Regions from separate parts of the Synechococcus sp. CS-205 genome, predicted to be linked through region 1. Evidence: predicted binding sites of a transcription regulator. Region 1 holds the regulator's gene; the other holds the start of a gene.

What was found. The regulator NtcA, encoded in region 1, controls nitrogen genes in cyanobacteria. The targets are predictions, from matches to a motif close to GTANCNNNNGNTAC.
Region 2: a site for NtcA is predicted at 1,838-1,851, ahead of KQ297_RS07265 (MSMEG_0572/Sll0783 family nitrogen starvation response protein). Genes of this name have one in related genera too.

What each region holds. Positions count from the first base shown of each region.
Region 1 covers NZ_JAHLZB010000038.1:43,842-48,247, forward strand. Annotated here, with positions in the region: gene KQ297_RS09620 (DUF3146 family protein) at 1-141, shown strand, start outside; gene KQ297_RS09625 (resolvase) at 138-587, opposite strand; gene KQ297_RS09630 (DUF3084 domain-containing protein) at 584-1,825, opposite strand; gene ntcA (global nitrogen regulator NtcA) at 1,871-2,599, opposite strand; gene KQ297_RS09640 (cob(I)yrinic acid a,c-diamide adenosyltransferase) at 2,807-3,403, shown strand; gene dcd (dCTP deaminase) at 3,397-3,990, shown strand; gene KQ297_RS09650 (hypothetical protein) at 4,015-4,368, opposite strand; gene thyX (FAD-dependent thymidylate synthase) at 4,405-4,406, opposite strand, start outside.
Region 2 covers NZ_JAHLZB010000027.1:36,813-41,218, forward strand. Annotated here, with positions in the region: gene KQ297_RS07255 (fatty acid desaturase) at 1-463, opposite strand, end outside; gene KQ297_RS07260 (MSMEG_0569 family flavin-dependent oxidoreductase) at 460-1,743, opposite strand; gene KQ297_RS07265 (MSMEG_0572/Sll0783 family nitrogen starvation response protein) at 1,913-2,395, shown strand; gene KQ297_RS07270 (Nit6803 family nitrilase) at 2,398-3,432, shown strand; gene KQ297_RS07275 (MSMEG_0568 family radical SAM protein) at 3,425-4,406, shown strand, end outside.

The DNA of each region.
Region 1 (4,406 bases):
TTCGGCCGGGGAGAACTGACGGTGGAGCCTTCCTTGGGCCGTGCCCTGATCCAGGACGCCCTGCTTCGTTTTCTGCTCCAGCTCGACTATCAGCTCGAGCCCGGTGGCGACTACGCCTTCACCGTGCGGGCCAAGTTCTAGGGCGGCGCCAGGGGGTGGTTCAGGAACCGCTCCAGCAGCAACTGGGCCACCACATCATCCCAGTCGCGGGGAGGTTGGCGCAGCCCCCTGGGCAACAACCGGCGCCAGCCCGTTGCCGGGTGGAGTTCCCAGAAGCGCTGGCGTGCCGCCAGGGTGGTCCCATGCTCCTCCACCAGCAGCACCGGCAGTGGCCATTGGTCCAGCCGCCGTTTCCAGCAGTCGCTGCCGGTGCCATTGCCGAGGATCACCGCCACCACGTCCCCCTGCTCCAGCCAGCCTTCCAGCCGGCCCCAGGCCTGCTCGGGCGACATCACCGCGGCTTCGAGCACCTGGTGCCGCAGCTGGTCGGTGCGCACCAGTCCACACTTGCTGAGACCCGGATCGAGCCCGGCCAGAGCGCCCTCGCCTGGCAGATCGGCTGGATCCTGGAGAGCCGAGCGGATCATGGCCGCCCCGGGCCCATCCGTTCCGGCCGTGGTTCGCTGGGGACCGCGGCCAGGCGGAGCTCGAGCACCAGAGGGTCAGGGGTTTCCGCGTCGCGGAGTGCCACAGCCTCCAGGGTCACGGTCTGCCCGAGGGGCCGCTCACTCAGTTCTCGCCCCAGCCGGTTGAAGGTGGCCACATCGAACTGGACCCCATCGGCGATCGAGCCCTGGCGCTGGGCCTTCGCAAAGGAGGCCGCCAGCAGCAGATTGAGGCGGCTGCGCACCTGTTCGCTGGAGCGCTCATTGCCCTCCAGCACCGTGGACGCCATCAGATCGCCCTGGCGCAGCACCTGGCGGTTGGGCCTGAGGTCGGGGAATCCCAGCACCTGGTCTTCGCCGCGCAGCACGTTGGCAGCCGAGAGGATGCTCACCACCCAGGGCCCTCCCCGGGAGATGCGGGCTTCGAGCGTGGCGATGTCCTGCCGCGGTACCAGCAGGATCTGCCGGTTGGGGTCTTCCCCGGGCAGAACCCGCTGGAAGGCATTCAGATTGGCCTGACGCAGCAGCGCCACGACCGCTTCCCTGGCCTCGGCCCCGTTGCGGGGCTTCACCTTGGCCGTGGCCAAGGGCTGACCGCTGCTGAGCACCACGTCGCCGCGACGCAGGGCGATCAGTTTCTCCTCCAGTCCCTTGAGCTCGGCCTCACCGGCACTGATCAGGCCGCGCACCCGGGCCAGTTCCGTCTCGGTCCTGTGGATGTCCTGGTCCCTGGCGCGGATGTCCTGGTTGAGTCGATTGCGCTGGGCCAGCAGTTGCTGTCGCTGGGTCTGCAGGGGCTTCAGTTCCCCGCGCAACCGGCGCGCCTGGATCTCGGCGGCCGTGAGCTGACGGCGGGTCTGCTCCCGATCGCGGCGGGCACGCTTCAGGGCCGCCTCCACGCGGGCCTGCTCCTGCTTGCTCAGGCGCAGATTTTTCTCACTGCGGCGCAGGGTGGTGCGGCTCTCGAGCAGCCGTGCCTGCAGGGCGTCGAGTTCGAACAGCCCGACGCGCAACCGTTCGCTCACCGCCAGCATCAGGCCGAGGGAGACGGCACTGATCAGGCTGCCCGTGAGCACGGTGATCAGCACGGCCGTGTTGCGCGGCCGCAGGTTGAACAGACTGAGCCTGGCCTTGCCGACCCGGCTCCCGAGCCGGTCGCCCAGGGTGGCCAGCACCCCTCCGAGGGCCAGGAGCGCCAGAATCAGCAGCCAGCCGGACACAGCGCCGTGCGTGTGGTCCCAGTATCAGTGGCGGTGGCAACCGGCTCAGCTGAAACGCTTGGCGAGGGCGACCGGATCGAAGACCGTGATCTTCTTGCGATCGATCTGCACCAGCCCTGACTGGCGCAGATCGCCCAGCAGGCGGGTGATCGTGACCCGGGTTGATCCGATCGCCTCGGCAATCGCCTGATGGGAGAGGCGCAGGTCGATCGTGATGCCTTCGCTGCCTGGCACACCGAAATCCCGGCAGAGCACCAGCAGAAAACTCACCAGCCGCGACGACATGTCCCTGTGGGTGAGGGTCTCGATCATCGTTTCGGTCTGCAGGATCCGGGAGGAGAGGCCCAGCAGCAGCAGCAGCCCCACGCTCGAGTCCTGCTCGATGGCCCGCCGCACCGAGCCGGCCGGGGCGGCCACCAGCTCGACCCGGGTGAAGGCCACCGCGTGGTAGAAGCGATCGGACCGTTGACCGGTGAGCAGAGAGAGCACCCCGAACAGGCTGTTTTCCCGCAGCAGGGCCACGGTGATCTCCTCGCCCGATTCATAGACCCGCGAGAGGCGGACCGCTCCGCGACGCAGCAGGTAGACCCGCTCGGCCGGATCACCGGGGAAGAAGATCGTTTTGCCCCGCTCCACGCTTTCGATCACGCAGCCGCTCAGCCCGCGCATCACATCCAGAAGCGTGTTGGCGCCGTTGGCGGCTGCGGCCAGTCCGACGGGAGCCGGTGTCGAAGGGCCGCCGGTTCGGCTGAATCCGCGCATCGCGCCAACCATGTTTCGGCGGAGCAGGTGTGAGATGGACGGTAAGGATCGCCAATGGCGCGCCTTGTAGTGTCCGACACCTATCAACAGTATCAACGCAGGCCCGGCGAGAGCAGAGCTCGGAGAGTGGTACGGACGTTCGCACTAGGGATGGTGGCGAAGTCTTGCTGGCGGCCCGGACGCCGCTACATTCAGGACCGCGCTTCCCTTGGGGTGTTGATGACGGCCAGCCTGCGCAACGCCTCCCATGAGTCGCGCCATCCCCTGCGCGCCGTGCCGGCCTCCCGGCCGGTGCCGCCGCCCCGCCCCCGGGCAGCGCTGGCCAGGCCCGAAGGCCTGCTTCAGGTGCACACAGCCCCCTTCCGCGGGAGTTTCGGAGGGGTGTTCAGCCAGGCCCTGCGCACAGCCGGGCTGGGCAGTCGGGTGCTGATCAGCCAGTTCCTCAAGGGTGGGGTCGACCAGGGGCCTGGCCGCAGCCTCAGCCTCTGCGGCCGCCTGCAGTGGTTGCGCCCGGCCGTGGCCTCCTGTCTCACCGAGCCTGCCGACCGGGAGCAGGTGTCGGTGCGCGCCGCCGTGGAGGAGGTGTGGGCTTTCAGCCGTGATCAGCTGATGGAGGCGGCGGTGGATCTGATGGTTCTCGACGAACTTGGACTGGCGATCGAGCTGGGGTACCTCCCAGGGGGGGAGGTGATCAGCACCCTTGAGCAACGACCGGCCCACCTGGATGTGATCCTCACGGGTCCGGCCATGCCCCTGGAGCTGCTGGGCATGGCCGATCAGGTCACCCAGCTGCGGCGCGGGGGTGCCCCATGCTGAAGAACGACCGCTGGATCAATGCCAGGGCCGTTGAAGGGATGATCGAGCCCTTCCAGCCTGACCTGGTGAGGCACCTGGCTCCGGACACCGCCTCCCGGCCGGTGCTGAGTTTCGGCTGTTCCTCCTACGGCTACGACCTGCGCCTCTCGCCTCGGGAATTCCTGATCTTCCGGCACGTGCCTGGCACGGTGATGAACCCCAAGCGGTTCAACCCAGACAACCTTGAGCCTGCGCCACTCCACCACGACGACGACGGTGATTTCTTCATCCTGCCGGCCCATTCCTATGGACTCGGCGTCGCACTGGAGAAACTGAAAGTCCCCCCAACGATCACTGTGATCTGTCTGGGCAAGAGCACCTATGCCCGGCTGGGCATCATCGTGAACACCACGCCGGCCGAGGCCGGCTGGCAGGGCCACCTCACCCTCGAGTTCAGCAACTCCTCCGGGGCCGACTGCCGCATCTATGCCAACGAAGGTATCACCCAGCTGCTGTTCTTCGAAGGAGATCCCTGCGAAACCACCTATCAGGATCGTGCCGGTAAATATCAGCATCAGCCGGAGCGCGTCACTCTGGCCAAGGTCTGAATCAGTGGAGGGGCCAGCTCGGGCTCAGGGCAGCCCCATGGCCCGGCGCACCTGACCGATGCAGGGCAGCCCGCTCGGGCAGAGACGAATCACCCGTCCATTGACCACAAACAGGGTCTCGCTCTCCTGCAGGGCAGAGCCTCTCCCCGCCTGGGAACCTCGTGCGCCCGGCGCTGAGAGCATGCCGAAGGAATCGCTGCCGCCGCCTGCTCCAGGAGTGAGCATCCAGCCTTCGACGGATCTGAGCAGGTTGGTGTATCCCGGAGCAGAGGCCCCTTGCAGGGTTCCCTGGATGGCGGCCGCTCCCGCTGCATCGATCAGCGTCTGGCCGTGGGCGGCCGGGGCGATCAGCAGCAGGAGCAGCAGCAGCGGCGGCATCGATGGGCTTGCAGAGGGTCTTGCAGGCACAGGTGGTC
Region 2 (4,406 bases), on a different contig from region 1:
CGCTCAGCGACAGCAGGTAGGCCCTCCGCGTGTCGGGCGGCGCCGACTCCAGCTCCGGATCCAGCCCGAGCTGCTGGGTGTGGCGGTGGTGCCACTGGTGGTAACGGCGGTAGAAGTCAGCGTTGTAGAAACTGAGCACCCCGGCCCACCAGGCCACGGTGTCGTTGACGCGGCGGCTGGCGAAGGCGGTGCGGTGGCCGCATTCGTGCATGGCGCAGAAGGCGAAGGCCAGGCCCCAGCCGAGCAGCAGCAGGGCCGCCAGCCGCAGCGCCCAGGGCAGGGCGGCATGGCCCCAGACCAGTCCGGCCCCCAGGATCAGCCCGCCGTGGCCGGCCAGCTGCCGCCAGGCAGGGCCATCGCGGCGGCCGTTGAGCTGGCGCAGCACTTCCGCGGGAATCAGCCCGCCGGTGCCACGGCTGTCTCTCCCATGGGCCAGATCGAGGCCCGGGCCAGTCGCCGTCATGAGCCCAGCAGCGCCGTGCACTCCAGAGTCTCCTGGCTGCCATCGCGCCGCAGCTGGCGTCGCTGGATCACCTGCGCCAGATGATCGGCATCCCCGCCGACGCCGCAGAAGCGGCCCGACCCCCAGGTGTGCAGCCAGGGCAGACCGATGAAATAGAGACCAGGCGCCTGGGTGACGCCCCGCTGGTGGACCGGCTCGCCGCCGCCATCGAAGACCGGCACCTCCACCCAGCTGAAATCGGCGCGGTAGCCGGTGCACCAGATCACCGCCGCCAGGGGTTCCTCGGCCAGCTCCAACCTGGAGCCGCTCCCGTCCGGTGGGGGGCTCCAGCAGGGTTCGTAAGGCGGATCGATCGGCGCCGCCAGTCCCTGATCCGCGATCCAGGCGTCGATGCTGCCGCGGATGCGCCGGTAGACGGCATCGGCGGCCTCGAGGTTGGCGGCCAGGTTGGCGGCAAAACTCAGACCCGTGGGGCTGATGCCCTCCAGACGGCCGTGCAGCACCATGCCCTCGCGGGCACGCTGGCGCAGGTCGATCTCACGGCCGCCGTCGCGGCCCGTGAGGTAGTGGTTGGTCTTGTGGCGCACGGCGCGGGGATCCTCGTGGGCATCGATCGGGGTGTCGTAGACCCCCATCCGCTCCAGCCACTCGACCACGTCGCGGCCGCGGTAGCGGCGGGGCGAACGTGGCGCAGAGCCCACGCTCAGATGCACCCGGCGGCCGGCCAGGGCGAGGTCTTCAGCGATCTGGCAGCCCGACTGGCCACTGCCGACCACCAGCACCGGGCCCACCGGCAACTGGTCGGGGCGGCGGTAGTCCCGGGCATCGAGCTGGAGCACCGTGGCGGGCAGCCGCTCGGCCAGCGGATGGCGCCGAGGGCGGTGGTAGGCGCCGGTGGCGATCACCACCTGCTCAGCTTCGATCACCCCGGCGCTGGTGAGCAGGCGGTAGCCGTCGCCGCTGCTCTGCAGCCGTTCGACGCTCACCCCCTCCCGCACCGGCACCGCCGCCCGCTCGGCGAAACGTTGCAGATAGGCCACGATCGCCTCGCGGCCCATGAACCCGTGGGGGTCGTCACCGTCGTAGGGGAAGCCGGGAAGGCGGCACTGCCAGTTGGGGGTGACCAGGCAGAAGGAGTCCCAGCGCTGGTGCTGCCAGGCGTGGGCGATCCGGTGACGCTCCAGCACCAGGGGCTCGATGCGCCGTTGCCGTAGACAGCTGGCCAGGGACAGTCCCGCCTGGCCGCCTCCGATCACCACCACCGCAGGGGTCAGGGTCATGGGGCGAGCAGGCTTTGGCCCATCGTTGACCCGCGACAAGGGCTGCGGTGGTAGCAAGCAAGACCGAAGCGGAAGCCAGGGTGAAGCTGATTCAGTGCCGGAAGATACACAACTTCACACTTTGTTCGGGCATGGTCGTGCTCTTCCCACCTCCAGAGGTTGCTGCTTCATGCCCCAGGTCACCCGCCCCGCCAATCAACCGGGGGACTTCCTCGTCGACTACGAGGAGAAAGTATTCCCTGATGTGAAGGCCGAGCCGGGTGAGAAGGCGCTCGTCACCTTCCACACCGTGGCCTTCGAGGGCTCCATCGGTCTGGTCAACCTGCTGCAGGCCAGTCGCCTGATCAACAAGGGCTTCGAGACCTCGATCCTGCTCTACGGCCCCGGCGTCACGCTCGGTCTGCAGCGGGGCTTCCCGAAGCTGGGGGATGCCGCCTTCGATGGCCACCTCAATTTCGGCGCCCGCATCCAGAAGTTCATGGACCAGGGCGGCAAGGTGTACGCCTGTCGCTTCGCCCTGCAGGCCCTCTACGGCCACGGCGAGGGTGCCCTGATCCCGGGCATCACGCCGGTGAACCCTCTCGATGTGCTCGACATCGTGCTGCTGCACCGCAAGGAAGGTGCCTTCATCCTCGACACCTGGACGCTCTGAGCATGGACGGCCCGATCGTCGTGGCCGCCGCCCAGATCCGTCCGGTGCTCTACAGCCTGGACGGGTCCGTGGAGCGGGTGCTGGCGGCGATGGCCGAGGCCGCCGCCCAGGGGGTGCAGCTGATCGTTTTTCCGGAAACCTTCCTTCCTTACTACCCCTATTTCTCCTTCGTGGAGCCTCCGGCCCTGATGGGCCGCTCTCACCTGAAGCTCTATGAGCAGGCGGTGACGGTGCCGGGCCCGGCCCTCACCCGCATCGCGGCGGCCGCCCGCGAACTCAGCCTGCACGTGCTGCTGGGCATCAACGAACGCGAGGGCGGCAGCCTCTACAACGCCCAGGTGCTGATCGACGCCAGCGGCGCGCTGGTGCTGAAGCGCCGCAAAATCACCCCCACCTTCCACGAGCGCATGGTGTGGGGCCAGGGCGACGGCTCCGGCCTCACGGTGGTGCCCACGGCCCTGGGGCGCATCGGTGCCCTGGCCTGCTGGGAGCACTACAACCCCCTGGCCCGCTTCAGCCTGATGACCCAGGGCGAGGAGATCCACTGCGCCCAGTTCCCCGGCTCACTGGTGGGGCCGATCTTCAGTGAGCAGACGGCCGTCACCCTGCGGCACCACGCCCTGGAGGCGGGCTGCTTCGTGGTGAGCGCCACGGCCTGGCTCGACCCCGCTGATGTGGAGCGGATCAGCAGCGATCCTGCCCTGCAGAAGGCCTGCCAGGGGGGCTGCCACACCGCCGTGATCAGCCCGGAAGGCCGCTACCTGGCCGGACCGCTGCCGGAGGGTGAAGGCCTGGCGATCGCCGAACTCGACCTGGCCCTGATCACCAAACGCAAGCGAATGATGGACAGCGTGGGTCACTACAGCCGTCCCGACCTGCTCGGGCTGCGCCTCGATCGCAGCCCGGCCCGCCAGGTGGAGGACAGCGGCGCCATCGCCGCCAGCCCTGCGCTGCCGCAGGCGCTGACCGCAGCGCCCCCTGACCACCTGCCGTTGACGCCCAGCAGCCCTGCCCCGGAGCCCGTCCCCCATGGCTGAATCCAACGATCCCGCCGCCCTCGGCCGTCTGGTCACCGACCTGCAGGTGCAGGGGGTGGTCGAGCCAGCTTTGGAGGGCAACACCGGCCGCCGCGGCGGCGCCGGTCCCTCCGACCATCGCGCCCTCACCTTCGGTGACACCACGGTGATGGTTCCCGTGTACAGCCACGCTGCCCAGCGTTCCCCCTACCGGCTCAGCGCGCCGGCGGACACCCCCGCTGCCAGCGCCCGCACGCTGGCCTCCGGCAGCAACCTCCAGTTAGCGACGGTGGAAACCCCGGCGCAGCCGCGTTTCTACGGCCTCCACACCGCCGATGGCACCCCCTACCGCGCCATCGCTCTGCTGCATGGCCGCGACGTGCTGGCCACCACCCTGCTGCAGACCTGCATCCGCTTCCGCGACCGCAGCCAGTCGTGCCAGTTCTGTGCCATCGAGCAATCCCTCGAGGACGGCCGCACCGTGGTGCGCAAGACCCCCGCCCAGGTGGCGGAGGTGGCCGAGGCGGCGGTGCGGCTCGATGGCGTGCGCCAGCTGGTGATGACCACCGGCACCCCCAACAGCGACGACCGGGGCGCCCGTCTGCTGGCGGAGACCGCCGCCGCGGTGAAGGCCCGGGTGAACCTGCCGATCCAGGCGCAATGCGAGCCGCCGGAAGATCCGATCTGGTTCCAGCATCTGAAAGACGCCGGCGTCGACAGCCTGGGCATGCACCTGGAGGTGGTGCAGCCCGAGGTGCGCCGGCGCATCCTTCCGGGCAAGGCGGAGCTCAGCCTGGAGCGTTATTTCCAGGCGTTCGAGCAGGCGGTGGCGGTGTTCGGTCGCGGCGAGGTGTCCACCTACCTGCTGGCGGGTCTGGGAGACAGCGCCGCGGCGATCGTCGCCTGCTGCGAACGGTTGATCGCGGCAGGCGTGTATCCGTTTGTGGTGCCGTTCGTGCCGATCAGCGGCACGCCGCTGGAGCACCATCCGGCTC